Regions from separate parts of the Variovorax sp. UC122_21 genome, predicted to be linked through region 1. Evidence: predicted binding sites of a transcription regulator. Region 1 holds the regulator's gene; each other region holds the start of a gene.
What was found. The regulator sigma-54, encoded in region 1, starts transcription at its own class of promoters, with help from an activator protein. The targets are predictions, from matches to a motif close to TGGCANGNAANCTGCTTT.

Region 1 (9,865 bases):
CGCCACCCCCGCCTTCGCCCAGTGGGTGCAGGCGGTCGAGATCGCCGGCCCCGGCTTCCTCAACATCCGGCTGAAGACCGCCGCCAAGCAGCAGGTGGTGCGCGAGGTGCTCGACGCCGGCGCCGCCTTCGGCCAGCGCCCGGCCACCGGCGAGAAGGTGCTGGTCGAGTTCGTCTCGGCCAACCCCACCGGCCCGCTGCACGTGGGCCACGGCCGCCAGGCCGCGCTCGGCGACGCCATCTGCAACCTGCGCGCCTCGCAGGGCGAGAGCGTCTGGCGCGAGTACTACTACAACGACGCCGGCGTGCAGATCCAGACCCTGGCCAACAGCACGCAGCTGCGCGCGCGCGGCTTCAAGCCCGGCGACGCCGAATGGCCGAGCGGCGAGAAGGCACCGGCCTACAACGGCGACTACATCGCCGACATCGCGGCCGACTTCATCGCGAAGAAGACCGTGAAGTCGGAGGACCGCGAGGTCACGGCCAACGGCGACATCGAGGACCTGGACGCGATCCGCGAGTTCGCCGTCGCCTACCTGCGCCGCGAGCAGGACCTGGACCTGCAGGCCTTCCGCGTGCGCTTCGACCAGTACTCCTCGAGTCCAGCCTCTACACCAGCGGCCGCGTCGAGCGCGCGGTGGCGCAGCTGGTCGCCGCGGGCAAGACCTACGAGCAGGACGGCGCGCTGTGGCTCAAGTCGACCGACTACGGCGACGACAAGGACCGCGTGATGAAGAAGCAGGACGGCACGTACACCTACTTCGTGCCCGACGTCGCCTATCACATCGCCAAGTGGGAGCGCGGCTTCCACAAGGTCATCAACATCCAGGGCACCGACCACCACGGCACCATCGCGCGCGTGCGCGCCGGCGTGCAGGCGGCGAGTCAATTTGAAGGGTGGGGCATTCCCGAGGGCTACCCCGACTACGTGCTGCACACCATGGTGCGCGTCACCAAGGGCGGCGAGGAGGTCAAGATCAGCAAGCGCGCCGGCAGCTACGTCACGCTGCGCGACCTGATCGAGTGGACCAGCACCGACGCCGTGCGCTTCTTCCTGCTGAGCCGCAAGCCCGACACCGAATACACCTTCGACGTCGACCTGGCCGTGGCGCAGAACAACGACAACCCGGTGTACTACGTGCAGTACGCGCATGCGCGCATCTGCTCGGTGCTCGCGGCCTGGGGCGGCGACGCGGCCGTGCTGCAGGGCGTCGACCTGTCGCCGCTCGAGAGCCCGGCGGCCCAGTCGCTGATGCTGCTGCTGGCCAAGTACCCCGAGATGCTGAGCGCCGCGGCCGAGGATTTCGCGCCGCACGACGTCACCTTCTACCTGCGCGAACTGGCGGCCACGTACCACAGCTACTACGACGCCGAGCGCATCCTGGTCGACGACGAGGCGGTGAAGCTGGCGCGCCTGGCGCTGGTCGCCGCGACCGCGCAGGTGCTGCACAATGGCCTCGCGATCCTCGGCGTCACCGCGCCGCGCAAGATGTGAACCCCCTCCCCATGAAGAAGACAACCAGACAACGCGGCAACATCGTCATCGGCCTGATCATCGGGCTGGTGCTCGGCCTGGGCGTCGCGCTGGGCATCGCGGTCTACGTGACCAAGGTGCCGATCCCCTTCGTCACCAAGACGCAGCGCGGCGGTGCCGAGCAGGACGAGGCCGAGGCGCGCAAGAACCGCGACTGGGACCCGAACGCCCCGCTGGCCGGCAAGCCGCAGCAACCGCGCCCCGCGGCCGCCGGCCCGGTCGGCGCGCCGCCGGCCGACGGCAGCAATCCCGCCACCGCCGCGGTCTCGCCCGGCACCCCGCCGCCCACGGCGCCGGTGCCGGTGGTGGTCGCGCCCAAGCCCGCGCGGCCCGCGCCGGTTCCGGCCGAGGCCAACGCGCTGCCGCCCTCGAACGATCCGCTCGGCGATCTGGCCCGGGCCCGCGCCGGCAGCGTCGGCGGCAGCACCACGGTGGCCGCCGCCCCGTCCTCGAGCAGCGGCAATGCCGCGGCCGCCACCGGCTCCGGCGGCGCCGATCCCTTCATGTACTTCGTGCAGGCCGGCGCCTTCCGCACCACCGAGGACGCCGAGGCGCAGCGCGCCAAGCTCTCGCTGATGGGCGTCGAGGCCCGCGTGACCGAGCGCGAGCAGGCCGGCCGCACCGTCTACCGCGTGCGCGCCGGTCCGTTCAACAAGAAGGACGACGCCGACCGCCTCAAGGAACGGATGGACGGCGCCGGCCTCGACTCGGCGCTGGTGCGCGTCCAGCGCTGAGCGCCGTCCGGCCGGGGGAGGGCGCCGCCGGGTGGCCCCCCACGGCAACGGTCATGGTTTTTCTTTAAGCTTCGCCGCGGTCCGCGCCGCCCCCGGGTTTCCCGGAGCCCCGAGCACCGCGCGCGGGAACTCCGCTTCACCGGCCCGGCTCAGTCTGCCGTCTACCAACTGGAGAGCTCTTTCCCATGAAACGTCGTGATTTCTCGCTGGCCGTCGCCGCTGGCTCGCTCGGCCTGATGGCCCACCTGCCCGCGCAAGCCCAGGCCCGCGCGCCCAAGGCCGGCACCGAATACCTCGTGCTCGACAAGCGCGTGCCGGTCGACGCACCGGCCGGCAAGATCGAGGTGATCGAGTTCTTCTCGTACAACTGCCCGCACTGCAACGACTTCGAGCCCGCGCTCGAGGCCTGGGCCAAGAGCAAGCCCGCCGACGTGGTGCTGCGCCGCGTGCCGGTGCCCTTCGTGGGCAACGACGTCGAGGCCAAGCAGCGCCTGTACTACGCGCTCGAGGCGATGGGCAAGGTCGACGAATACCAGCCCAAGGTCTTCAACGCGATCCACGCCCAGCGCCAGAACGTCAACGGCGACGCCAACATCGTGGCCTGGGCCGAGAAGAGCGGCCTCGACGCCGCGAAGTTCAAGGAACTGTTCACCTCCTTCGGCGTGGCCAGCAAGGCCAAGCGCGCCTCGCAGCTGACCGATGCCTACAAGGTGGCCGGCGTGCCGGCGCTGGCCGTGGCCGGCCGCTGGTACGTGGATGGCGAAACCGCCGGCAACATGAACAAGGCGCTGTCGGTCACGAACTACCTGATCGGCGAAGCCCGCAAGGGTTGACAAGGGCGTGAATAAACCTGCCGCGCGCCCCGATCTCGCACCTGCGGTCCTCACCGTACAGAGTACGGCTCCGGCCTTCGGCGCGACCTCGGGGCGCTCGCGACGGTTTCTTCACACCTTGTAGCCGCTCCGCCGCCGGGAGGCCGGAATCCCGTCGAGGGTTCCGGGGCGGCCAAGCCGCCATCCGGCGGAAACGCGGGTCCATCCCGCGAGGGGCCGCAACCCGGGTTCGCCGTCCCGGGGCTTTTTCATCCGCGCGCATGGGTCTGGCGCGATGGGCCGCATACAATGCAGAGCAAGTTTCGTGCCTCTATGACATCGCACTCTCACCCCACCTCCTCCCTTCGCCGCACCGGTCGCCTCGTGCTGGCCGCGCTGCTGCTGGCCGGCTCCGCCGCCACGGCCCTGGCCGAAACGGCCGACCGGACCAAGCCGATGAACATCGAATCCGATTCGATGCGCTACGACGATCTCAAGCAGACCAGCGTCTTCACCGGCAACGTGGTGGTCACCAAGGGCACCATCATCATCCGCGGCGCGCGCATCGACGTGCGCCAGGACCCCGAGGGCTACCAGTACGGGGTGGTCACCGCGGCGCCCGGCAAGCTCGCCTATTACAAGCAGAAGCGCAACGGCAACGGCGACGAGTGGATCGAGGGCGAGTCCGAGGTCATCGAGTACGACAGCCGCGCCGACAACGTCAAGTTCATCCGCCGCGCCGTCATGCGCCGCCTGGTCGGCGCCACGCCCAACGACGAGAGCAGCGGCGCGCTGATCGTCTACGACCAGGGCAACGACACCTACACCGTCAACGGCTCGACCGTGCCGCCGAACGCCGGCGTGTCGGCGCCGGGCGGCGGCGGCCGCGTCAAGGCCATCCTCACGCCGAAGTCGGCCGCGCCCGCGGCACCCGGTGCCTCGGCCCCGGCCACGCGCCGTCCCGCGGCGCCGACGCCCACGCCGGCCCCGGGCGCCGGCCTGCGCCCGAGCACCACGCTCAGCGGCGAAGCGGAAGAACGCAAGTGATCGAAGCCGCCGGAACCCAGGAAGCCAACGGCGTGCCGGGCAGCCGCCTCGTCGCGCGCGGCCTGCAGAAGAGCTATGGCAGCCGCAAGGTGGTCAAGGACGTCTCGCTCGACGTGCAGAAGGGCGAAGTCGTCGGACTGCTCGGGCCCAACGGCGCCGGCAAGACCACCTCGTTCTACATGATCGTCGGGCTGGTGCGCGCCGATGCGGGCGAGATCTCCATCGACGGCGAGCCGATCGCCCACATGCCGATCCACCGCCGCGCGCGCATGGGCCTGAGCTACCTGCCGCAGGAGGCCTCGATCTTCCGCAAGCTCACGGTCGAGGAGAACGTGCGCGCGGTGCTCGAGCTGCAGCGCGAACCCGATGCCAACGGCCGGCTGCAGGCGCTGTCGAAGCCGCGCATGGAAGAGCGCCTGTCGGAGCTGCTGGCCGACCTGCGCGTCGACCACCTGCGCGATTCGCCCGCGCTCGCGCTGTCGGGCGGCGAACGCCGCCGCGTCGAGATCGCGCGCGCGCTGGCCACCCAGCCGCGCTTCATCCTGCTCGACGAACCCTTCGCCGGCATCGACCCGATCGCGGTGATCGAGATCCAGCGCATCATCAGTTTCCTGAAGGAGCGCGGCATCGGCGTGCTCATCACCGACCACAACGTGCGCGAGACGCTGGGCATCTGCGATCACGCTTTCATCATCAGCGACGGCCATGTGCTGGCACAGGGCACGCCCTCGGAGATCGTCGACAACGCCGAAGTGCGCCGGGTCTACCTGGGCGAGCACTTCCGGATGTGATGAAGCTCGCGCCAGTCATTTGCTGAGGGCATGAAACAAGGCTTGTCGCTGCGCGTTTCGCAGCATCTCGCGCTGACACCTCAGCTGCAGCAGTCGATCCGGCTGCTGCAGCTCTCCACGCTCGAACTGAGCCAGGAGGTCGAGCAGATGCTCGACGAGAACCCCTTCCTCGAGCGCACCGCCGAGGAAGCCGCGCGCGAGGAATTCGGCCTCGACGCCGCCGACACGCCGGCGCCGCGCGAGGACACCGAGCGCGAGGCCGAGAGCGACTACGCGAGCGCCGCGCCCTCGACCTCGACCACGTCCACCGAGACCGCCTCGTCGTCCGAGGCCGAGCCGGCCCTCGACTCGCCCGAGCGCGAGCCCGACTGGGAAGGCGACGGCACCGTCGACATGGCGCCCGACGACAGCGAATGGGGCAGCGACGCGCCCGCGCGCAACAACAGCAGCACCGGCGACGACGAGCGCGCCGATGCCACCGAGCTCGCGCGCAGCCAGGAATCGCTGCAGTCCTTCCTGCACCGCCAGGCGCTGAGCCTGCGGCTCAACGAGAACGACAGCGCCGCGCTGCGCTTTTTGATCGAGTCGCTCAACGACGACGGCTACCTCGAGGATTCGCTGCCTGCGCTGGCCTCGGGCCTCGCGGGCGACGACAACGACCAGTTCGACGAACTGGTGCACCACTTCCAGGTCGCGCTGGGCCTGCTGCAGAGCCTGGAGCCCGCGGGCGTGGGCGCGCGCGACCTCGGCGAATGCCTCGCGATCCAGCTGCGCGCGCTGGCCGACGAGGACGAGACCGAGGACGAGGAGCTGGTGCGCAAGACCGCGCTGGCCATCTGCAAGCAGCCGATGGAGCTGCTCGCGCGGCGCGATTTCAAGCGCCTGGCCACGCTCACGCGAACCAACGAGGAGCTGGTGCGCTCGGCGCTGCAGATCATCGCGCGCCTGGAGCCCAAGCCCGGCCGCCGCTTCGTCGACGTCGAGCGCAACATCGTCATTCCCGACGTGATCGTGACCAAGACCGGCCGCGGCACCAATGTGAAGTTCCGCGTCATGCTCAACCCCGAGGTGATGCCGCGGCTGCGCGTGCACGACATCTACGCCGGCGCGCTCAAGTCGCACAAGGGCGAGGGCAGCCAGGCGCTGTCGCAGCGGCTGCAGGAGGCGCGCTGGTTCATCAAGAACATCCAGCAGCGCTTCGACACCATCCTGCGCGTGAGCAACGCCATCGTCGAGCGGCAGAAGAGCTACTTCGTGCACGGCGAGCTCGCGATGCGCCCGCTGGTGCTGCGCGAGATCGCCGACGAGCTCGGACTGCACGAATCCACCATCTCGCGCGTGACCACCGCCAAGTACATGTCCACGCCCTTCGGCACGGTCGAGCTCAAGTACTTCTTCGGCTCGGCGCTGGGCACCGAGACCGGCGGCAATGCCTCGAGCACCGCGGTGCGCGCGCTGATCAAGCAGTTCGTCGGTTCGGAGAGCGTGAAGAAGCCGCTGTCGGACAGCCAGATCTCCGAGATGCTCAAGGAGCAGGGCATCGAGTGCGCGCGCCGCACGGTGGCCAAGTACCGCGAGGCGCTGCGCATCGCGCCCGCCAACCTGCGCAAGGCCCTGTAGAAAGCCGCCGATGGCCCGACGCCTGCTGTCGCGCTGTGGGCTCTGGATGTTCGCCCTCGCGGCCACGCTGCTGGCCGCCGGCTGCGCGAGCTTGCCCGACCAGGCCCCGCGCGCGCCCACCCAGGCCATCGCCGTGTCGAAGGACACCGCGCTCGGCCGCATCGCGCTGGCCGCGCAGCCCGATCCCGACCTCAGCGGCTTTCGCCTCATGCCCGGCGGCGACTTCGCCTTCGACACCCGCATCCAGCTCGCGCGCCGCGCCCAGCGCACGCTCGACGTCCAGTACTACCAGATTGAGAACGACGAGACCGGCCGCTACCTGCTGCGCACCCTGCGCGACGCCGCGCAGCGCGGCGTGCGGGTGCGCGGTGCTGATGGACGACCTCTACACCTCGGGCGAGGACGAGCTGCTGCGCGGCTTCGCGGCCACGCCCAACGTCGAGCTGCGCCTGTTCAACCCCTTCCCGGCCGGCCGCGGCAGCCTGCTCGCGCGCTTCGGTGCCTCGCTGTTCGACTTCAACCGCGTCAACCGGCGCATGCACAACAAGCTGTTCATCGCCGATGGCGCGATGGCGGTGGCGGGCGGGCGCAACATCGGCAACCAGTACTTCCGGCGCACCGCGGGCGAGAACTTCATCGACCTCGACACCTTCGTGACCGGCGCGCTGATCCCGCGCCTGGGCAGCCTGTTCGACCAGTACTGGAACAGCCCCTACGTGCGGCCCGTCGAGTCGGTGGTGGCGAGCGCGCTGCCTGCCGAAGAACTGCGGCGCCGCTTCGAGGCCGCCACCGGCCCCGACACCACGCCGCCGCCGCCGAAGCCCGCGCCCAACGACCTGCTGGGCTACGGCCCGATCGCCGAGGACCTCGACGCCGGCCGGCTCGGCCTGATCTGGACCACGGCCGAGGCCTATGCCGATTCGCCCGACCGCGTGATCGGCAAGACCGCCTCGTACGGCGGCGTGCCGCTGCTCGATGTCGACAGCGTGCGCTACAACGTGGTCGAGCAGATGCGCCGCGCGCGCAGCGAGGTGACCATCGTCTCGCCCTACCTGATCCCGGGCGCCGCGGGGCTCGAGGCGATGAACGAAATCCGCCGGCGCGACGTGAAGATCAGCGTGGTGACCAACTCGCTCGCCGCCACCGACGAGCCGCTGGTGCACACCGCCTACCGCCGCTACCGCCCCGACATGCTGCGCCTGGGCGCCGAGCTCTACGAACTGAGCACCAACCGCACGCGTCGCAGCGTGCGGCTGGGCCTGTTCGGCACCTCGGTCGGCCGGCTGCATGCCAAGTCGGCCGTGATCGACCGGCGCATCCTGTTCGTCGGCTCGATGAATTTCGACCCGCGCTCCGAGGTCCACAACACCGAGATCGGCCTATTCATCCGCAGCCCCGAGATGGCGCAGCAGGCGCTGAAGCTGCTCGAGGTGCTCAAGCAGCAGGGCGCCTACCGGTTGCGTTTCGCCGAAGGCAGCGACTCGCGGCTGGAGTGGATCAGCGAGGAGGCGGGCAAGACCACGGTGCTGAGCGAGGAGCCCGACTCGGGCTTCTGGGACCGCACGATGCTCGAGCTGCTGGCGCCGTTGACGCCCGAAAGCCTGCTCTAGGAACCGGCCTCAGGTCCCGCGCACCGCCGACCACACCAGCCGCAGCCCCAGCAGCCCCATCACGCCGCCGGCCGCGCGGTCGATCCAGGTCTTGTAGCGCAGGTAGGCCGAGCGCGGCGCCGCCGACGACAGCGCGAGCGCGACGATGGCGTACCAGCCGGTCTCGATGCAGAAGATGACGGCCGGCACCGCGAGCGCCAGCACCAGCGGCACCTCGCGCGGCAGGAAGGCCGCGAAGATGCTCGCGTAGACCACGGCCGTCTTCGGGTTGCTGACCTGCGTGGCCAGCCCGAGCAGGAAGGTGCGCTTGCCGCGGCCGCCCGATGCCGCGGGCGTGCCCACCTCCGGCGCCATCGCGAGCGGCTGCCGCGCGCCGCGCCAGATGCGGATGCCGAGGTAGACCAGGTAGGCACCGCCGAAACCCTTGATCGCGAGGTAGAGCGCCGGCACCGCGAGGAACGCGGCCTGCAGCCCCGCGAGCGCCGCGATCGCGAACACCAGCCCGCCCGCGCCCATGCCGAGCGCGGCCGCGAGGCCGTCGGCGCGCGAGGCCACGGCCGTGCGCGCCACCATCACGAAGCTCGGGCCCGGGCTCATCGCGCCCACGGCCATGGCGCCAGCGATGCCGAGCAGGGAAAGGGTGGTGTCGATCATTGGAGGTGCTCTCTTTCGGAACTCATGGCTGCACGTTGACCGCCTCGACCTGCACCAGCAGCTTCACCTTGTTCTCGAAGCCGAAGTTCAGCCCCCAGGTGATGCCCCAGTCGCTGCGCTCGACGGTGGTCTCGAAGTCGCCGCCGCAGACCTGGCGGTTGATCAGCGGGCTCAGGTAGCAGTTGAAGCGCACGGCCTTGAGCGTGACGGGTTTGGTCTGGCCCATCAGCGTGAGCGTGCCGGGCACCTCGGCCACCTTGTCGCCGCTGAAGGCGATGCGCTCGGCGACGAAGCGGCCGGTGGGGAATTCGGCGACGTTGAAGAAGTCCTTGCTCTGCACGTGCCGGTTCAGCAGGTCGACGCCGGTGTTGATCGAGCTGATGTCCATGGTGATGTCGACCTTGCCGCTGGTGCCGGCGGCATCGATCTGCACCGAGCCGTCCTTGGTGCTGAAGCGGCCGCGGTTGGTGGTGGTGCCGTAGTGGCCCATCTCGTACATGACGAAGGTGTGGGTCGGGTCGACCACGTAGCTGGCGCCCTTGACCGGGCCGCCCGCGGGCTTGGCCGCGACGGCCGGGGCGGTGTATTCCTGCGCGGCGGCAAGGCCGGACGCGGCGAGCGCGAAGCCCAGCAGGACGGCGGAAGGCAGTGTCTTGTTCTTCATGGCGAATGCTGCATGCGGGGAGTGTGTGGGGGTCAGGGCGCGCCGAGGCCGTCGACGACGAGCTTGAAGCGCACCTGCACGTCGTTGGCGATCACCGAGGTGTCGGTCCATTCGCCGTCGCCGACCTTGTAGTCGATGCGCTGCAGCACGAAGCTGCCGCTGGCCACCGACTGGCCGTTGGAGCCCGGCGCGATCGTCACGGGCACGGTCAGCGGCCTGGCGATGCCCTTGAGCGTGAGCTTGCCGGCCATCTCGAAGCGGCCGTCGCCGAGCGCCTTGATGGCCATGGTCTGGAAGCCGGCCTGCGGGAAATGCGCGGCATCGAACCACGGCGCCTTGGGCAGCTCGGCATCGGTCATCGGAATGCCGAAGGCCGCGCTCGCGGTGTCGATCTGCAGCG
Region 2 (9,865 bases), 1.3 Mb from region 1:
AGCTGTTCGCGCCGGCCGCATCCTCGGGCTCGTCGGTGCGGCTCTCGGGCAACACCAACACGGCGCTGGGCGTGATGAACGACGCGACCAACACGCTCGACGTGAAGGCGGCCAACCTGCAGCCGGCGGCGTCGACGGGCAGCGTGACGCTGTCGGAAACGGCGGCGGGCGGGCAGACGGCCACGGGCGACCACCTGGTGGCGAACCGCCAGGCCGCGGCGACCTCGGTCACCAGCACCGCCACCACCGCGATCTACAACGACGACCGGCTGGTGCCGAACACGGCGGGGCTGTTCAACGGCGCGGCGACGATCTCGAACAACAGCACGCTGGCCGAGGCCTCGGCGAACCGCGCGATCAACGCCGCCACGGTGGCGGGCGACGCGACGCAGGGGGCGAGCGTGGGCGTGTCGAACGCGCAGACCAGCAGCGCCACGGTGACCTCGTCGGCCGTCACGGCCGCGGGCGTGACCCTCGCGGGCAGCGATCCGCTCAACGCGGGCAGCGTGGCCCTCAACGGCAACACCACCTCGGCGCTGGCGCGCGGCAACGCGGCCACCAACCTGGTCGACTCGAGCGCGGGTGGCAGCTACGGCGGCGCGCTCCCCAACGGCAACGTGGTCTTCGTGGCTTCGCCGCTGGCGCTCAACCTCGGTGCCAGCGTGGGCGTGCTCAACAGCCAGACCAACAGCGGCGCGGTGAACGCGTCGAGCACGGGCACCAGCTACCAGGTGGCGCTCAACGCGACCGGCCCGGGCACGCTCAACGGCAGCGTCGGCGTCAACGGCAACACGCTGAGCGCGCAGGCCTTCGGCAACAGCGCCACCAACCGCGTGACGCAGACCGCGCTGAACACCGGCACGGCGAGCGCGGCGGTCGGCAACTACCAGGTCAACAGCGGCATGGTGTCGGCCACGGTGACGACGGTGAACTTCGGTGCCGGCGTGATGGGGCCGGTGGGCAGCAGCACGCTGCGCACCACCGGCAACCAGGTCACGGCCTCGGCCACCGGCAACTCGGCGACCTCGTCGATCCTGTCGCGCTGAAGCGGGCGCGGGCCCGCGGGCCCGCCGCATGAAGAAAGACGAAGGCCGCGGCCGGACGCTCGTCCTGCCGCGGCCTTCGCACGTCCGGATCGCTCAGGACTTCTTCGCCGGGCCCATCGACTTGCGGAGCTCCGCGCAGTAGTCCTTCTCGGGCAGCGGCGGCGTGCGCCAGGTGCGGTCGTAGCCGGGCGAGGTCGCCGTGGCATCGGGGGGCGCGGCGAGCAGGCGCACGGTCTTGAACGAGACCTCGTCGGGCAGGTGCTGCGCCACGCCGAGCTGGCGGTCGACATGGCCCGCACCCGCGATCAGCAGCACGGTGCGGCCCGGCTGGCGCGCCTTGACGATGGCCTGGGCCATGGCGCGGTCGCGACCGACCTGGATCCGGGTCATGGGCACGATCTGCGATTCGGGCAGCAGCTTGCAGTGGCCCTCGCGCACGGCGTCCTGCTGCGCGGTGTAGGCCTCGCCGTTGAGCTGCACGTCGAGCGAGACGTCGGCCATCGCGTCCTTCATGCGCGCGCGCGGCAGGTTGGCGCCGACCACCGGCACGCCGGCGCGCACCGCGGCCATCACGGCCGGACCGTAGTCGGCCCAGGGCCAGGCCTTGTCGTTCCAGCTCAGCGCGGTACGCACCTGGGCTTCGGTGGCCGCGGCCGGCAGGTGCGCGGTGCCGTTGCCTTCCTCGGCCATCTCGAGCGCCAGCGCGGCGAGCCGGCCGCGCGCGGTCAGCGCCTCGACCGTCTCGCGCTCGATCGCATGGTGTTCGGGGGCGTCGTGTTGCTCGCCGAGCAGCAGGGCGTCGGTGGGCAGCAGGGCCTCGACGCGGCGGGCGATGGGTGCGTCCGGGGCGTCGGCGCCACCGGGCCAGCCCGCGCAGCCGGCGATGAGGGTGCTGCCCAGAAGAGCAAGCAGGAGGGAGGAGACGGGCCGGTGCGCGAAAGACATCGCGCCATACTACGCAACGGCGCCGCGCGCGCTGCCGTCCTTTGCCCCTACCGCCTGTCCGTCCGTTCCGCGTGTCCCTTTCCTTCCCGGTCCGCGTGCTGGCCACGCTGCTGCTCGCCTTCGTGGCGGCCCAGATCTGCCTCGCGCTCCACACCCCGCTGCCCTGGATGATCGGCCCACTGCTGGCGGTGTCGCTGGCCTCGATCGCGGGTGCGCCCATGGCCAGCCACGTGCCGCTACGCAATGCCGGGCAGTGGACCATCGGCACCGCGCTGGGCCTGTATTTCACGCCGCACGTGGTCGCGCTGGTGGCCAGCGTCTGGTGGGCGATCGTGCTCGCGATCGCCTGGGCGCTGCTGCTGGGCTGGGGCTTCGGGCGCTGGCTCTACGGCCTGCATGCACCGCGCATGCCCCAGGTGCCGGAGCGTTCCATGAGAGCCACGACTTACTTCGCGGGCGCGATCGGCGGCGCCTCGGAGATGACCTTGCTGGCCGAGGCCAAGGGCGCGCGCACCGACCTGGTGGCCGCGGCCCACAGCCTGCGCGTGCTGATCGTCACGGTGACGATCCCGTTCGCGATGCAGTGGAGCGGGCTGCATGGGCTGGAGATCAGCCCGCCGAGCGCGCGCGAAGTGAACCCCGGCGGCCTCGCGCTGCTGGCCGTGGCCACCGGCGCGGGCGGTTTGGCGATGCGCGCGCTGGGCCGCACCAACCCGTGGTTCATGGGGGCGCTGCTGGTGGCGATGGGTTTCACCGTCGCCGGGCTGTCGCTGTCGGCGGTGCCGGGCTGGATGTCGAATGCCGCGCAGCTGCTGATCGCCGTGAGCCTGGGCGTGCGCTTCAGCCGCGAGTTCCTGCACACCGCGCCGCGCTGGCTCGGCTCGGTGACGCTGGGCACGCTGGCCATGCTCGTGGTGTGCGCCGGCGTGGCCTGGCTGCTGGCCTGGGCCACCGGGCTGCATCCGGCCACCATGATCCTCGGCACCTCGCCGGGCGGCATCGCCGAGATGTCGATCACGGCCAAGGTGCTGCAGCTCGGGGTGCCGGTGGTGACGGCGTTCCAGGTCTGCCGGCTGGTGGCGGTGCTGCTGCTGGTCGGGCCGATGTTTCGCTGGATCTACCGGTAGAAGCCAAAGAAAAAGCGCCCCGCGGGGCGCTTCGTTGCTGGCACGGGACTCGGCTCAGTGCACCAGAAGCGGCGTCTGCGCCAGCTCGGCGTAGCCCTCGAGCGTGTCCTCGACCTCTTCCTGGGTGGGCGTGTTGAGCTGCCAGGCCGCGATCTGCTGGCGGAACAGCTCGGCCCAGGAACCGTCGAGGTAGAGCTCCTTGCCGGAACGCTTGTCGACGATCTCGAAACCGTGGCGCTCGAGCACCGGCACGTTGGGTTCAGCCGGAACTTCGCCTTCGTTCGGCTGCACGTGCACGACGACGAAGGAATCCGAGTCGTAAAGCATGTTCATGGCGGGGCCTGTGAGGATGTCGAGGGCGTTCATGAGGGTTACATAGCAATCAACGCGCCAGTTTCAAGATGGGTTGTCGTGTTGCCATTAAAACGTTTGGATGACTGGTTTTTCGCATCAACCGGGGGGCGTGGCGGGTAGGGGTTTGCGCAATCGGGCGTCAGCGAAGTCGCCATTCGGCTCGGTCTGGAGGATTCGCACCGGCAGATAGCCGTAGGCCGGGGCCAGCCAGAGTTCGACCTTGCGGTCGAAAGGCTTGCGCGGATCGCGCGTGAGCTTGCGCGCCAGGTACTCGCCGGCCGGCAGGCTCAGTTTTTCCTCGTCGCCGACCACGAACACCCAGACGTCGGCGTCACGCGCTCCCACGGTCTGGATCGCGATCCGGGTGCCGGCCGGGTAGCGCTCGGGGCTGGCCGCCAGCAGGCCGCCGAGCTGCATCATGACGCTCATGCGGTCCTGCGCGCCGGGCTTCAGCGGCACGGTGGGGGCGTTGTTGCTGAACACCACCTCGCCGCGGTCGCGCGCGAAATGCGAGGCCTGCTCGGATCTCCGGCTTTCGGAATAACGCTCGGGCTCCAGTCCCGAAGGGCCGATCACCCCGGTGCTGTGCCAGTTCAGCAGTGTGAAGAACGTGGCCTTGAGGGTCAGCCGGCCGTCGTAGCGGGTGCCATCCTGAAGCCAGACCAGTTCGCCGAAGAAGCCGCTTTGCGGCGCGGCTCCACGTTGACCGACGGCATCGAAACTCAGCGTGACCGAGCCCGGAATGCGCAGCGACTGGGTGCCGGCCATCGTGGTGGGCGCTTCGCCGGCGCCGGCGGCGGGCGCGCTGCCCGGCGTGGCCGACGGGGCGGCGGCCGCGCTGGCGGGCGGCTCGGGCGTGGGTGCTGCTCCTGAATCGGGAGCGGCCTGCGCCACCAGGTCGGGCGATTCCGGGTCCTTGGGCGCCATGGCCTCGGGCGTTGGGTCGGGCGAGGGGGCGGCCGCCGCGGGGACCGGATCGGGCTTCGGCCGCGGCGCATGCACCGCGCGCGGCCGCAGCGGCCTGGTCGCCGCGGGCGGGGCGGTCGCGGCCGGTGGTGGTGGCGCCGCCGCGGGCGTTTCGGCCACCGGCGGTGCGATCACGATGGTGCGCGTGCTGAACTTGGTGATCGGCGACGCGGGCTCGGCGCCGAGGCCGGCCGGCGCGAGGCCCAGCAGCGCCATGTGCGCGAGCGCCACCAGCAGCGTCAGCAGCGCCAGCGCCCGCCACGAAGGCCGCCAGGGCGCCGCGGAGGAGGGTGGGGAGGCGACGGTCGTCGGCATGGAGGGTGGAGTGGGCGCCGCGGCCGAGGTTCATCGGGGCCACCTCGGTACACTGCCGCCCGTCCAACCAGTTTAGGGGAGCGGCGCGCGGCCCGGCGCGGCGCCCCGTCGCCTTTTTCCCAGCACCGCACCATGAAACTCGCCACCCTCAAGGACGGCTCGCGCGACGGCCAGCTCGTCGTCGTGTCGCGCGACCTCACGCTCGCCCACTACGCCACCGGCATCGCCCACCGCCTGCAGCAGGTGCTCGACGACTGGGGTTTCATGGCGCCGCAGCTGCAGGACCTGTATGCCGCGCTCAACGCCGGCCGCGCGCGCCACGCCTTTCCCTTCGACCCCGCCCAGTGCATGGCGCCGCTGCCGCGCGCCTACCAGTGGGCCGACGGCTCGGCCTACCTCAACCACGTCGAGCTGGTGCGCAAGGCGCGCAACGCCGAGGTGCCCGAGAGCTTCTATCAGGACCCGCTGATGTACCAGGGCGGCAGCGACGACTTCCTCGGCCCGACCGACGACGTGGTCGTGCCCAGCGAGGCCATGGGCATCGACTTCGAGGCCGAGATCGCGGTCGTCACCGGCGACGTGAAGATGGGCGCCACGCCCGAGCAGGCGCTCGACGGCATCCGCCTCGTGATGCTGGCCAACGACGTCAGCCTGCGCAACCTGATCCCGGCCGAGCTCGCCAAGGGCTTCGGCTTCTTCCAGAGCAAGCCCGCCACCGCCTTCAGCCCCGTGGCCGTGACGCTCGACGAGCTCGGCGAGGCCTGGGCCGGCGGCCGCGTGCACCTCGCGCTGCAGAGCAGCTGGAACGGCCGCAAGGTCGGCCTGTGCGAAGCCGGTCCCGAGATGACCTTCCACTTCGGCCAGCTCATCGCCCACGTCGCCAAGACGCGCAACGTGCGCGCCGGCAGCATCGTCGGCAGCGGCACCGTGAGCAACAAGGGCGTGGAGAAGAACGGCCGCATGGAATGGCCGCGCGGCTATTCGTGCATCGCCGAGAAGCGCTGCATCGAGACCATCCAGGACGGCGCGCCCTCGACCGAGTTCATGCGCTACGGCGACACCATCCGCATCGAGATGAAGGGGCTCGACGGCCGCTCGATGTTCGGCGCGATCGACCAGGAGATCGTGGCGCCGGGCGGGCGCGCGAAGGCGGCGGCGGACGAGGCCGCGAAGCCCGCGCCGGTGGCGGTGCCCGACGACGCGGCCGAGGCGCAGGCCTCCGAGGACTGAACGGCCCGCCTCACTGCGCCGCGGGCCAGCCGCGCAGCAATTCCTTCTGCGACCGTATCCCCAGCCGCCGGAACGCCCGGTACTGATGGGTGCGCACGGTCGTGAGCTCGACGCCGATCTCGCGCGCCGCCTCCTTCGCGGTGCGCCCGGCCATCAGATGGCCGATGACCTCGCGCTCGCGCAGGCTCAGCGTGAGCAGCCGCGAGGCCAGCGCCGGTGCCGTGGCCTCGCGTGCGGCCACGGCGCTGCGGCCGTGGGCGGTGGTGGCGTCGGCCAGCAGGGTGGCGTGGCGCTCGATGACGGCGAAGTCGCCGGCGCCGAACTCGGGCTGCGCCAGGCTGCGGTAGAAGCTCACGGCCACGCGCTGGCCCGTGGGCAGCAGCAACAGCACCGAAGCGCGCTCGCGGATGCCGACGTCGCCATAGCAGGCGGCGCGGTAGGCCGGATCGGCCACCTCGTCGCCGAGCTGGTGGCCCAGCCACAGTTGCGCGCGCCGCGGCAGCTTGCGCGCGGCCAGCCAGGCCATGTTGGGATCGAGCAGGTCGAAGCGCTGCGCGACGTAGCGCTCGGCCGTGCGCTCCGCCGTGCTGCCGTAGCTGCTGGCGGCCGAGACGGTCTCGATGCGGCCGCTGGCGCCGACCGCGAACACGGTGCAGAAGGTGACCGGCATCACGCGCTGCATCGCGGCGAGGTAGCTGGCCGCGAGGTGCGGCGTGCCGACGCCGGCGAGCACGTCGCCGACCACGCCGGCCGACAGCGTGGCCTCGGGCGCGGCGGGAAGGCGCCAGCGTTTCATGGGGCAGGGAAGGGGTGAGGGATCCGGGTAAACACTTCGTACGAAGTTATGACAATGCGGCGCCGGGCGCGTCGGGACAATCCCGGGCATGAACCGCCCCGTTGCTCCCTCGAACCCAACGCCCGTTGCTCCGGCCGCGCGCCCCGGCGACGCCGCCGGCGGACCGCTGCCGCCGCCAGCGGCCGGCCTGCCGCCCTCGGTCGGCGCCTTCGACTACACGCGCTACCCGGTGCGCCTGCCCGCGCTCGCGGCCGACGGCCTCGAGGCGGTGGCGAGCGGCAGCCATCCGGTGGTGATCGCGGGCGGCGGCCCGGTCGGCATGGCGCTCGCGCTGGGGCTCGCCAACCACGGCGTGCGCAGCGTGATCCTCGAGGCCGACGACACGGTCTGCGTCGGCAGCCGCGCGGCCTGCATCTCGCGCCGCAGCTTGGAGATCATGGCGCGGCTGGGCGTGCTGCCGGCCTTCCTGGCCAAGGGCCTGCCGTGGACCGGCGGGCGCAGCTTCTACAAGACCGAGGAGGTGTTCCGCTTCGAGATGCCGCACGACGCGCGGCAGAAGCTGCCGCCGATGATCAACCTCGAGCAGTACTACGCCGAGCACTACCTGCTCGAGGAGATCGAGCGCCGCAACGCCGCGGCGCCGGGGCTGATCGACATCCGCTGGGGCACCGAGCTCACCGGCCTGTCACAGGACGACGCGGGCGTGCTGCTCGAGGCGCGCAACGCGCAGGGCGAGTACCAACTGCGTGGCCAGTGGCTCGCGGCCTGCGACGGCGGCCAGAGCTTCGTGCGCAAGGCACTGGGCCTGGCGCTCGAGGGCACGGGCTACGAAGGCCGCTACGTGATCATCGACATCGAGCTCAGGAGCGGCCATCCGACCGAGCGCCGCGCCTGGTTCGACCCGCCATGGAACCCGGGCTCGACCGTGCTGATGCACCGGCAGCCCGACGACATCTGGCGCATCGACTACCAGCTGCGCGCCGGCCAGAGCACCGAGGAGGCGCTGCAGCCGCCGGCCGTGGCCGAGTTCGTGCAGCGCCACCTCGACGCGATCGGCGAGGGCCACCTGCCGTGGAAGACGGTCTGGACCTCTGTCTACCGCGCCGGCGCGATGACGCTCGCGAGCTACCGCCACGGCCGCGTGCTGTTCGCGGGCAACGCGGCGCATGCGATGCCGATCTTCGGCGTGCGCGGCCTCAACTCGGGCTTCGACGATGCCGACAACCTGGCCTGGAAGCTGGCCTTCGTGGCGCGCGGGCTGTCGGATGCCGCGCTGCTCGACAGCTACTCCACGGAGCGCATCGCCGCCTTCCACGTCAATGCCGAGAACGCGATGCGCAGCACCGAGTTCATGTCGCCGCCCTCGCGCGGCTTCGACCTGCTGCGCGAGGCCGCGCTGTCGCTGTCGGGCGTGCACCGCGGCATCGCGCAGCTGATCAATCCGCGCCAGACGCAGGCGGTGCGCTACGACCATTCGCCGCTGTCGAGCGCGGACGGCGACGCGCTGCCCGCCGGCCCGCTGCCCGGCGAGGCGATGCCCGAGCAGCAGCTCGCGCAGGGCCATCTCACCGACCGGATCGGTGCGCGCTTCACGCTGCTGGTGCTGCAGCCCACGCACGGTGCCGCCATCGAATTGCCGGCCGACGACATCGCACGGGCGCAAGAGGGCCCCCTGCCGTTCGCGCTGTGCACGATCGCGGCCGACGGCCCCGCCGATGCCCATGCCGACGCGCGGGTGTTCGACGCCCTCGGCGCGCGCGAGGGCGCCGTCTACCTGCTGCGCCCCGACGGCCACGTGGCCGCGCGCTGGCGCCACCTGAGCGCGGGCGCGCTGCCGCGCGCGCTCGAACGCGCGGCCGCCGCCGTGCAACTGGAGACCCTCGCCGCATGACCACCGCACTTCCCACCCTGGCCCCCGAGGCCCGCGACCGCCTCTACGCCGACTGCGCGAACGCCATCAGCGAGGCCGGCACCGAGCGCGAATCGCTGTTCCTCGCGCGGCTCGCGCTGCTGCTGTTCGAGCAGGTCGGCGACGAGGCGCGCTGCCGCGCCGCGCTGGCCGACGCGCTGCATGCGCTGCCCGTACCATCGCTGTCCGCAACCGAATGACAACCTGGAGATGACCCTCATGGACCGCCGTACCCTCCTTGCCACGCTCGCCTCGGGCGCCGCCGTGGCCGCCGCGCCCTTCGCCCGTGCGCAGGACTATCCCTCGCAACTGATCCGCTGGGTGGTGCCCTATCCCGCGGGCGGCGGCACCGACGTGATCGCGCGCGCGCTGGCCGAGGCCATGCGCCAGACGCTGGGCCAGCAGATCGTGATCGACAACCGCCCCGGCGCCTCGACCAACATCGGCGCCGACATGGTCGCCAAGAGCAAGCCCGACGGCTACACCGTGCTGTCGGCCGACAACGCGGTACTGGCCTTCAACGAGCACCTGTTCGGCAAGCTGCCCTTCAACCCCGAGAAGGACTTCAGCTACATCGGCGCGATCGGCAAGTTCCCGCTGGCGCTGGTGGTGCACCCGGACTTCCCGGCCAAGAACTTCAAGGAGTTCCTGGCCTACGTGAAGGCCAACCCGGGCAAGGTCAACTACGCCTCGCCGGGCAACGGCTCGCCGCACCACCTGGCGATGGAGATGTTCAAGGTGCGCACCGGCACCTTCATCACCCACATCCCCTACCGCGGCGCCGCGCCGGCCATGGCCGACGTGATGGGCGGCCAGGTGCCGTGCATGTTCCTCGACCTGGCCTCGGGCCTGTCGATCATGAAGGGCAACAAGGTGCGCGTGCTGGCCATCGGCTCGGGCGCGCGCAGCAAGCTGCTGCCCGAGGTGCCGACGCTGGCCGAGGTGGGCGTGTCGAACTCCGAGGTGTTCGCGTTCCAGGGCGTGCTCGGCCCGGCCGGCCTGCCCGCGGCGGTGGTGAACAAGCTCAACGGCGACCTCAACCGCGCCTTCGGCAATCCGCAGGTGCAGAAGCGCTTCGAAGACTTCGGCATGGAAGCCATGCCCGGCACGCCGGCCCAGTTCGCGGCGCTGTCGCGCGCGGAGTCGAAGCGCTGGGGCCCGATCATCAAGCAGGCAG
Region 3 (9,865 bases), 1.4 Mb from region 1:
TGGCCCAGCGTGACGCGCGGCGCCTGGCGCCCGGCGGCCATGGGCGCGCGATCAACCGGCGACGCGCTTGGGCGCCGTCTTGTAGTGCGTGGCGTAGAGCGTGAGGCCGACGAAGCTCAGGCCGCCGACCAGGTTGCCGATCACCGTGGGCAGTTCGTTCCAGATCAGGTAGTCCATCAGCGTGAACTTGCCGCCGAGCATCAGGCCGGTGGGGAACAGGAACATGTTGACGATCGAATGTTCGAAGCCCATGTAGAAGAAGATCATCACGGGCATCCACATGCCGATCGCCTTGCCCGAGACGGTGGTCGACATCATGGCCGCGACCACGCCGGTCGACACCATCCAGTTGCACATCACGCCGCGGATGAACAGCGTCAGCATGCCGGCCGCGCCGTGCGCGGAATAGCCGAGCGTGCGGCCCTCGCCGATGTGGCCGAGCCGCTCGCCGATGGCGTTGGGCGCCTCGCTGAAGCCGAAGGTGAAGATGATCGCCATGAACACCGCGACCGTGAGCGCGCCCGCGAAGTTGCCGACGAACACCAGGCCCCAGTTGCGCATCACGCCGCCCCAGGTGGCGCCGGGGCGCTTGTCGAGCACCGCGAGCGGCGCCAAGGTGAAGACGCCGGTCAGCAGGTCGAAGCCCAGCAGGTACAGCATGATGAAACCGACCGGGAACAGCATCGCACCGACCAGCGCATTGCCGGTGTTGACCGTGATGCTGACCGCGAAGGCCGCCGCCAGCGCGAGGATGGCGCCGGCCATGAACGAGCGGATCAGCGTGTCGCGCGTGGACATCAGCAGCTTGGATTCGCCGGCATCGACCATCTTGGTGACGAACTCGGCGGGGGCTAGATAGGCCATGGGGATCCTTGGGAAGAAATGGAATGCCGGGGAAGGGGGGCAGCGCGGCTCAGGCCAGCGCGACGAGCACGCGGCCCTCGTGCTCGCGCACCGCATGCGCGCGCACCGAGTGCTCGGGCGCCTCGAGGCATTCGCCGCTGCGCAGGTCGAAGTGGTTCTTGTAGAGCGGCGAGGCGACCACGACGCGGTCGCCGAGGCTGCCGACCAGCCCGCGCGAGAGCACGCTGGCGCCGGCCTTCGGGTCGACGTTGTCGATGGCGTAGAGCGTGGCCTCCTGGCCGACGCGGAAGATCGCCACGTGCACGCCCTCGACCAGCGCGCACACGCCGGTGTCGGGCAGGATGTCGGTGGCCGCGCACACGGCGGTCCAGTGCAGGTCTTGCTGGGTCATGGGGATTCCTCTTGGGTGGTCGTGCTTCAGGCCATCGAGACGTCGGCGGCCTCGGCGCGTTCCTCGGCGCGCGCCGGCCGCTTCTGGCCGCGCTCGCTCACGAACACGATGTGCTCGTCGGGCTTGTCGCTGTTGACGAAGGAGCGGAAGCGCTGGCGCGTGGCCGGGTCGTTGACGGCGGTCTTCCACTCGCACTGGTAGGTGTCGACCACGGCCTGCATCTGGGTCTCGAGCTCGGCGTGGAGGCCCAGCGTGTCCTGCAGCAGCACGCCCTTGAGGTAGTCGAGGCCGCCCTCGAGACTCTCGCGCCAGGTGCTGGTGCGCTGCAGCCGGTCGGCGGTGCGCACGTAGAACATCAGGAAGCGGTCGATCAGGCGGATCAGCTCGGCCTTCGACAGGTCGCTCGCGAGCAGCTCGGCATGGCGCGGCTTCATGCCGCCGTTGCCGCAGACGTAGAGGTTCCAGCCCTTGTCGGTGGCGATCACGCCCACGTCCTTGCCCTGTGCCTCGGCGCATTCGCGCGTGCAGCCCGAGACGCCGAACTTGATCTTGTGCGGCGCGCGCAGGCCCTTGTAGCGGTTCTCGAGCTCGACCGCGAGGCCCACGCTGTCGTCCACGCCGTAGCGGCACCAGGTCGAACCGACGCAGCTCTTCACCGTGCGCAGCGACTTGCCGTAGGCATGGCCCGACTCGAAGCCGGCCGCGATCAGTTCCTCCCAGATCGCGGGCAGCTGCTCGACGCGCGCGCCGAACATGTCCACGCGCGCGCCGCCGGTGATCTTGGTGTAGAGGCCGTACTTCTTCGCCACCTGGCCGACCGCGATCAGCCCGTCGGGCGTGACCTCGCCGCCCGGCATGCGCGGCACCACCGAGTAGGTGCCGTCCTTCTGGATGTTGCCGAGGAAGTAGTCGTTGCTGTCCTGCAGCGCGGCCAGGTCCTTCTTGAGCACGAACTCGTTCCAGCACGAGGCGAAGATGCTCGCGGCCACGGGCTTGCAGATGTCGCAGCCCAGGCCCTTGCCGTGCTTGGCGAGCAGGTCGGCGAAGCTGCGGATCTCGCCCACGCGGATCAGGTGGTAGAGCTCCTGGCGCGAATAGGGGAAGTGCTCGCAGAGGTGGTTGTTGACGGCCATGCCGCGCCTGGCCATCTCCATCTTCATGACCTGCGTGACCAGCGGCACGCAGCCGCCGCAGGTGGCGCCGGCCTTGGTGCAGGCCTTCATCGCGGCCGGGGTGCAGGCGCCCTGGCCCACGGCCTCGCAGATCTGCCCCTTGCTGACGTCGTTGCACGAGCAGATCTGCGCGCTGTCGGGCAGGGCCTCGACGCCCAGGCCCGGCTTGGCCTTGCCGTCGCTCGAGGGCAGGATCAGGAACTCGGGATCCTCGGGCAGCGCGATGCCGTTGAGCGCCATCTGCAGCAGGGTGCCGTATTCGGCGGCGTCGCCCACCAGCACCGCGCCGAGCAGCAGCTTGCCGTCCTCGCTGACGACGATCTTCTTGTAGACCTTCTTGCGCTCGTCGATGAACTGGTAGGCGCGCGACTTCGGCGTCTTGCCGTGCGCGTCGCCGATGCTCGCCACGTCCACGCCCATCAGCTTGAGCTTGGTGCTCATGTCGGCGCCGGTGAAGGCGGCCTCGTGCTCGCCCGCGATGTGGCGTGCCGCCACGCGCGCCATGTCGTAGCCGGGCGCGACCAGGCCGAAGGTCTGTTCGTTCCACGAGGCGCATTCGCCGATCGCGTAGACGTTGCGGTCGCTGGTGCGGCAGTGGTCGTCGACCGCCACGCCGCCGCGCGGGCCCACGGCCAGCAGGCACTGGCGCGCGAGCTCGTCGCGCGGGCGGATGCCGGCCGAGAACACGATCATGTCGGTCTCGAGGTAGCTGCCGTCGGCGAACACCATGCGGTGGCGCGCGGCGGCGCCGTCGACGATCTCCACCGTGTTGCGGCCGGTGTGCACGTGCAGGCCCAGCGCCTCGATGCTCTCGCGCAGCGCGCGGCCGCCGCCTTCGTCGACCTGCACCGCCATCAACCGCGGCGCGAACTCCACCACATGGGTCTCCAGGCCCATGTCGCGCAGCGCCTTCGCGCATTCGAGGCCGAGCAGGCCGCCGCCCACCACCACGCCGCTGCGCGAGCGCGCGCCGCATTCCTTCATCGCCTCGAGGTCCTCGATGGTGCGGTAGACGAAGCAGTGGGGCCGGTCGCGCCCGGGCACCGCGGGCACGAAGGGGAAGGAGCCGGTGGCCAGCACGAGCTTGTCGTAGGCCACGACTTCGCCGTCGGCCGTGGTGACGGTGTTGTTGCGCCGCTCGACGGCCACCGCGCGCGCCGCGAGGCGCAGCGTGAAGCCGCTGCGCTCGAAGAAGCCGGGCTCGACCAGCGAGAGGTCTTCGGCCGTCTTGCCCGAGAAGAATTCGGACAGGTGCACCCGGTCGTAGGCCGGCCGGGGCTCCTCGCACAGGACGGTGACTTCCGCGCCGGGAATGCCGAGCGCGTGGAGCTGCTCGAGGAACTTGTGGCCGACCATGCCGTGGCCGATGACTGCGATTTTCATGCTGAGGTCCTGCGGGGGCAGCCGGTCCTCGGAGGCAGGCCACCAGGGCTGTCGGAGGGACAGCGGCAGGAGGCCTCCGCGACGGAACGGATGCGAATAATCGGATGGACAAACGAATCCGGCGGCTCATCGCCATCGGCTCGCTCGAACCCCGCCGTCGTTAGCGGAGGCACTGCGGACCCACCCAGTGCCGGGAGGTCCGCGTTGGGGTCGAGCAATATCCATGCCGCCGAAAAAGACCGGTCGGAGCCCGCGCGCGCACCGCAATCGCACCGAAAGCGGCGCGGCGGCGGTGCGGCGCTGTCCGCATTGGTGCGGTGCCGGAAAGGGTGGCCGCGCGGCCGTGACGCCGGGGCCGGGGCTTTTTCGTATGCTCGGGTGCCTGCAACGCGGGGCGCACGCCCCCACGAACCTCCGAAGACCCAAGCCATGTGCGGCTCCGAACTCCATTCCCTTCCCGACGGTGTCCAGCGCGTCGCGCGCGTGCTCCAGGACGCCGGCCATCCGCATGCGCCGCGCATGCTCGACGACGCCTGCCGCACCGCGCAGCAGGCGGCCGACGCGCTCGGCATCGCGGTCGGCCAGATCGCCAAGAGCATCATCTTCCGGCGCAAGAGCGACGAGGTCGCGGTGCTCGTCATCACCTCGGGCGACAAGCGCGTCGACGAGAAGAAGGTCGACGCGATCGTCGGCAAGACCGGCCGCGCCGACGCCGACTTCGTGAAGGCGCGCACCGGCTTCACCATCGGCGGCGTATCGCCCGTGGGCCATGTCACGAAGCCGGTGGTGCTGATCGACCGCGAGCTTTTCCGCTTCGAGGAGATCTGGGCCGCCGCGGGCCATCCGCATGCGGTGTTCCAGCTGCGCCCGCACGACCTCGAGACGCTCACGGGCGCGCCGGTGGCCGACGTGGTGGTGGCCGCGGCGTGAACGTCGCCGAAGCGCGGGCCCTGGCCGACCGCGCCGCCGAGCTGCGCGAGCGGGTTGAGCCGGTGCCCTCGCCCTGCAGCTCGGTGTGCCGCATGGACCGGCTCAGCGGCTTCTGCGAGGGCTGCCTGCGCACCATCCCCGAGATCGCGGGCTGGAGCCGCATGGAGGACGACGAGCGGCGGCAGGTCTGGCGCGCGATAGAGTGGCGGGCCCGGGCCGGCATCTGGCGGGCGCCGGCCATCGGAGACATCGACGCATGAAGCACATCGACTTCTACCTGGACTTCATCTCGCCCTATGCCTACCTCGCGTTCGAGCAGCTGCCGCAGGCGCTCGAGGGCCTGAGCTACAGCGTGGACTACCGGCCGGTGCTGCTGGGCGCGGTGCTCAAGGCGCACGGCCAGCTCGGGCCGGCCGAGATTCCCGCCAAGCGCGGCTGGACCTACCGCCACGTGCTGTGGCTGGGCCACCAGCACGGCATCGAGATCGCGATGCCGGCCTCGCATCCCTACAACCCGCTCGCGCACCTGCGGCTCGCGCTCTCCACCTGCGACGACGGCCGCGTGAGCCGGCTGGTGGCCGAGACCGTCTTTCGCCACGTCTGGCGCGGCGGCCTCGAGGCGGTCGATCCCGCGCGGCTGGCCGCGCTCACCGCGCAACTGCAACCGCGTCGCGATGCCGGCAGCGACGAGAACAAGGCCCTGCTCCAGCGCAACACCGCGGACGCGATCGCGCTCGGCGTGTTCGGCACGCCGGCCTATGCGGTCGACGGCCGGCTGTTCTGGGGCTTCGACGGCCTCGCGATGCTGCGCGCCTACCTCGCGGGCGATGCCTGGTTCGACGGCCCGCAATGGGCCGAGGCAGACCAGCGTCCGGCCCTGCTGCGCAGCAGCAAAAACTGAGCATCGTCGGCCGCCAGGCTGCATTTCTTACAGGCTGAAACGTGCGTCGAGGGTTTCACCTTAATCCGTAAGCGCCCGTTCAGTTTCGCGAAAGGCTCGGGTCAGTCGCGCCTCCAAGAATGCCCCACGGTCCCGAATTCGGGCGCCGCATGAACGCATACACAGGAGACGATCAATGGCAGCCACACTAGATTCACGGGGAGTGCCGCATCCGGCCCCCCGGCCCATGTCGGCGGAGGAGAAGAAGGTCATCTTCGCTTCTTCGCTGGGAACCGTGTTCGAGTGGTACGACTTCTACCTCTACGGTTCGCTCGCGGCGATCATCGCGAAGCAGTTCTTCAGCGGCCTCGATGCGGGCGCGGCCTTCATCTTCGCGCTGCTGGCCTTCGCGGCCGGCTTCCTGGTGCGTCCGTTCGGCGCCATCGTGTTCGGCCGGCTCGGCGACATGATCGGGCGCAAGTACACCTTCCTGGTCACGATCCTGATCATGGGCCTGTCGACCTTCATCGTCGGCCTGCTGCCCAGCTACGCGACCATCGGCGTCGCGGCGCCGGTGATCCTGATCGCGCTGCGCATGCTGCAGGGCCTCGCGCTCGGCGGCGAGTACGGCGGTGCCGCCACCTACGTGGCCGAGCACGCGCCGCACGGCAAGCGCGGTGCTTACACCTCGTGGATCCAGACCACGGCCACGCTCGGCCTGTTCCTGAGCCTGATCGTGATCCTGGGCGTGCGCGAAGGCCTGGGCGAAGCGGTGTTCAACGACTGGGGCTGGCGCATTCCGTTCCTGGTCTCGATCCTGCTGCTGGGCATCTCGGTGTGGATCCGCCTGTCGCTGTCGGAATCGCCGGCGTTCCAGCGCATGAAGGCCGAGGGCAAGACCTCGAAGGCGCCGCTGGCCGAATCCTTCGGCGAGTGGAAGAACCTGAAGATCGTGATCCTGGCGCTCGTGGGCCTGACCGCGGGCCAGGCCGTGGTCTGGTACTCGGGCCAGTTCTACGCGCTCTTCTTCCTGACCGCGCAGCTCAAGGTCGATGCGACCACCGCCAACCTGATGATTGCCGCCGCGCTGCTGCTCGGCACCCCGTTCTTCGTGGTCTTCGGCACGCTGTCGGACAAGATCGGCCGCAAGCCGATCATCATGGCCGGCTGCCTGCTGGCCGTGGTGACCTACTTCCCGGTCTTCAAGATGCTGACCGAGGCCGCCAACCCCGACCTCGCCCGCGCCCAGGCCACGGCCGGCGTGACCGTGACCGCCGACCCCGCGACCTGCTCGTTCCAGGGCAACCCGGTGGCACGCGAGATCGACTTCCGCAGCTCCTGCGACATCGCCAAGCGCTACCTGGTGCAGAACTCGGTGAGCTATGAGAACGTGGCCGGCGCGCCGGGTTCGAAGGCCATCGTGAAGATCGGCGACAAGACGGTGGAAGCACCGATCGGCAACGTCGTGAACCTCAAGTTCGACGAGACCTCCGCCAAGGAGATCGCCGCCTTCAAGAAGGGCGTGGCCGAGGACCTGAAGATCGCTGGCTACCCGGCCAAGGCCGACCCCGCGAAGATGAACAAGGTGCTGACGGTGCTGCTGCTGTTCTGGCTGGTGCTGCTGGTGACCATGGTCTACGGGCCGATCGCCGCGATGCTGGTCGAGCTGTTCCCCACGCGCATCCGCTACACCTCGATGAGCCTGCCGTACCACATCGGCAACGGCTGGTTCGGCGGCCTGCTGCCGACCACCGCCTTCGCCATCGTGGCCTCCACCGGCAACATGTACAACGGCCTCTGGTACCCGATCATCATCGCGGGCATCACGCTGGTGATCGGCACGCTGTTCATCCGCGAGACCAAGGACGTGGACATCTACGCCCACGACTGAGCGCCACGGCGCCGATGAGAGGAGGGCGCCGCGCGCCCTCCGTTCAACAAAGAGGCTTCATGCCGACCCTCGGCATGAGGCCTTTTTCTTGAACCCAGCACTACCCCTCTCAGGAGACAGAACCCATGTGGAAAATCGCAGTCGGCTTCGCCATCTTCGCGGCCATCGCGCTGTACGTGATCTCGAAGGCCGGCGACAAGGTCGACATGTCGGGCGAGAAGCACGGCGTGGAAGTGCACGAGCCGGCGCCTGCCGCGCCGGCTGCGGCCGCGAGCGCGCCGAAGTAAGCCGCGATGCCCTGCGGCCGCCGCCGGGCCGCCCCAAGGCGGCCGCGCCTCCCCCTCGGGGGGGTGGAGTTACACGCCGCGCAGCGGCGTGAAAAGTCGGGGGGCTCTCATCGCTTGAAGCGGCCGTCGCTCACGATGGAGAGGTCGACGTATTCGATGCCGGTGTGATCGGTCGGCGAGAACGAGATGTCGAGCCCGCCGCCCGGGTCGTACTGGAAGGCATTGAGCGTGGCCAGCAGCCGCGCGCGCGTGGGCTTCGGTCCGGTGCGGCGCAGCGCCTCCACCAGCACCTTGGTCGCCACGAAGCCTTCGAGCAGCGCGGGCGACAGTTCCTCCTGCCCCTTGGCCTTGGCGAGCGCCAGGGCCTCCTTGATCAGCGGATTGCCGAACGAGCGCTCGTAGGGGAACACCTGCGTGACGATCACGCCGCGGCTCGCGCCACCGAGGTCCTTGATGAAGCCCGAGGCCGCGTTGTTCGACAGCGTGACCACCTGCGCGGCCGAGCCCGCGGCGCGCAGCGCCTTCACGCCGTCGGACACCGAGGTGCCCGAGCCGATCCACAGCACGGCCTGCGCATTGGCCTCGACGAGCTTCGGCACGATGGCCGCGAAGTCGGGCTTGTTGCGGTCGGCCAGCGCGATCACCACCGGCTTGAGGTTGGCCTTCTCGAAGCCACGGTTCGCGCCCTCGAGGCCGTCCTTGCCGAAGGAGTCGTCGGCCTGCACCACCGCGATGCGCTGGATGCCCGTGGTCTGCAGGTGCACTACCGCCTTCTCGGCCTCGCGCTGGTAGGTGGAGCGCACGTTGAAGATGTTCTTCTGCACCGGCTTGTGCAGCGCCATCGCGCCGGTCGAGGGGCCGACCAGCGGCACGCCGTGCTTGTCGAGCAGCGGGATCACCGCGAGCGTGTTGGGCGTGCCGCGGTTGAGCAGCAGCGCGACCACCTTCTTTTCCTCGATCAGGATGCGCGAGTTCTCGAGCGAGCGCTTGGCATCGAGGCCGTCGTCCATGCGGATGACCTCGATCTGCTCGCCGTTGATGCCGCCCTGGGCATTCACCTGGTCGATGACCAACTGCGAGCCCATGATCGTCTCCTTCACGCTGGCCGCCACCGGTCCCGACAGGTCGGCCGACTGGCCGATCACGATCTGGGCCGAGGTGCCGGTCGCCGCGAGCGCGATCAGCAACGCAGCGGCGCGCAGGCGCGGGATGCTTTTCTTCTTCTTCATCGACAAAACCTTTCCCGTCGGGATTCGTGCCCATGTCAGCAAATGCAATTATGTGTAGCTAGACGTGACATGCGATTCCTCGTGCAAACCCTGTAAAACCGTTGTTTGCAAAAGCAAAAAGCCGGGCGCTGGGCCCGGCTTCGTCGAGAGGGAAAGGCGGCGCTTCAGCGCTTGAAGCGGCCCTCGCTGATGATCGAGAGGTCGGCGAAATCGATGCCGCTGTGGTCCTGCGGCGTGTAGCTGATCTCGAGGCCGCCGAGGTCGTAGTCGCGCAGGCCGTCGAGCGCGGCCACCACGCGGGCGCGCGTGGGCTTGGGGCCGGCGCGGCGCAGCGCCTCCACCAGCACCTTGGCCGAGGCGAAGCCCTCGAGCGCCGCGGGCGAGAGCTCGTTCTGTCCCTTGGCCTTCGCGAGCGCGATCGCCTCCTTCACCATCGGATAGCTGATCGAGCGCTCGCTCGGGAACACCTGCGTGACCACCACGCCGCGGCTGGCGTCGCCGAGCTGCTTGATGAAGCCCGAGGAGGCGTTGTTCGACAGCGTGACCACCTGCGCCGCCGAGCCGGCCGCGCGCAGCGCCTTGATGCCGTCGACCACCGCGCTGCCCGAGCCGATCCACAGCACCGCCTGCGCATTGGCCTGGACGATGGCGGGCACGATGGCCGCGTAGTCGGGCTTGTCGCGGTCGGCCGGCACGGTGGCCGCGGGCTGGGCCTTGGCCTTGCCGAAGCCGGTCATCGCGCCCTCGAGCGCATCGGCGCCGAAGGAGTCGGTCACGTGCACGACCGCGATGCGCACCATGCCGATGGTCAGCAGGTGCTGCACCGCCTTCTCGGCCT

Region 2: the regulator sigma-54 is predicted to act here: its motif matches at 3,494-3,511, upstream of ACHMXE_RS14475 (DUF3567 domain-containing protein).
Region 3: the regulator sigma-54 is predicted to act here: its motif matches at 4,022-4,039, upstream of nirB (nitrite reductase large subunit NirB).

What each region holds. Positions count from the first base shown of each region.
Region 1 is NZ_CP172004.1:5,808,347-5,818,211, reverse strand. It holds partial or broken gene argS (arginine--tRNA ligase) at 1-1,494, shown strand, start outside; gene ACHMXE_RS40100 (SPOR domain-containing protein) at 1,506-2,267, shown strand; gene ACHMXE_RS40095 (thiol:disulfide interchange protein DsbA/DsbL) at 2,453-3,100, shown strand; gene lptA (lipopolysaccharide transport periplasmic protein LptA) at 3,413-4,126, shown strand; gene lptB (LPS export ABC transporter ATP-binding protein) at 4,123-4,917, shown strand; gene ACHMXE_RS40080 (RNA polymerase factor sigma-54) at 4,948-6,537, shown strand; partial or broken gene ACHMXE_RS40075 (phospholipase D family protein) at 6,548-8,147, shown strand; gene ACHMXE_RS40070 (LysE family translocator) at 8,157-8,801, opposite strand; gene ACHMXE_RS40065 (YceI family protein) at 8,824-9,465, opposite strand; gene ACHMXE_RS40060 (YceI family protein) at 9,498-9,865, opposite strand, start outside.
Region 2 is NZ_CP172004.1:477,281-487,145, forward strand. It holds gene ACHMXE_RS14460 (hypothetical protein) at 1-1,078, shown strand, start outside; gene ACHMXE_RS14465 (ChaN family lipoprotein) at 1,140-1,991, opposite strand; gene ACHMXE_RS14470 (AbrB family transcriptional regulator) at 2,063-3,118, shown strand; gene ACHMXE_RS14475 (DUF3567 domain-containing protein) at 3,173-3,451, opposite strand; gene ACHMXE_RS14480 (DUF3108 domain-containing protein) at 3,569-4,753, opposite strand; gene ACHMXE_RS14485 (fumarylacetoacetate hydrolase family protein) at 4,886-5,983, shown strand; gene ACHMXE_RS14490 (response regulator transcription factor) at 5,994-6,779, opposite strand; gene ACHMXE_RS14495 (FAD-dependent monooxygenase) at 6,868-8,670, shown strand; gene ACHMXE_RS14500 (hypothetical protein) at 8,667-8,888, shown strand; gene ACHMXE_RS14505 (tripartite tricarboxylate transporter substrate binding protein) at 8,908-9,865, shown strand, end outside.
Region 3 is NZ_CP172004.1:582,994-592,858, forward strand. It holds gene ACHMXE_RS14960 (protein kinase) at 1-41, opposite strand, end outside; gene ACHMXE_RS14965 (formate/nitrite transporter family protein) at 52-864, opposite strand; gene nirD (nitrite reductase small subunit NirD) at 914-1,255, opposite strand; gene nirB (nitrite reductase large subunit NirB) at 1,282-3,810, opposite strand; gene ACHMXE_RS14980 (YbaK/EbsC family protein) at 4,240-4,740, shown strand; gene ACHMXE_RS14985 (DUF1289 domain-containing protein) at 4,737-5,000, shown strand; gene ACHMXE_RS14990 (2-hydroxychromene-2-carboxylate isomerase) at 4,997-5,641, shown strand; gene ACHMXE_RS14995 (MFS transporter) at 5,817-7,511, shown strand; gene ACHMXE_RS15000 (hypothetical protein) at 7,637-7,798, shown strand; gene ACHMXE_RS15005 (ABC transporter substrate-binding protein) at 7,906-9,027, opposite strand; gene ACHMXE_RS15010 (ABC transporter substrate-binding protein) at 9,192-9,865, opposite strand, start outside.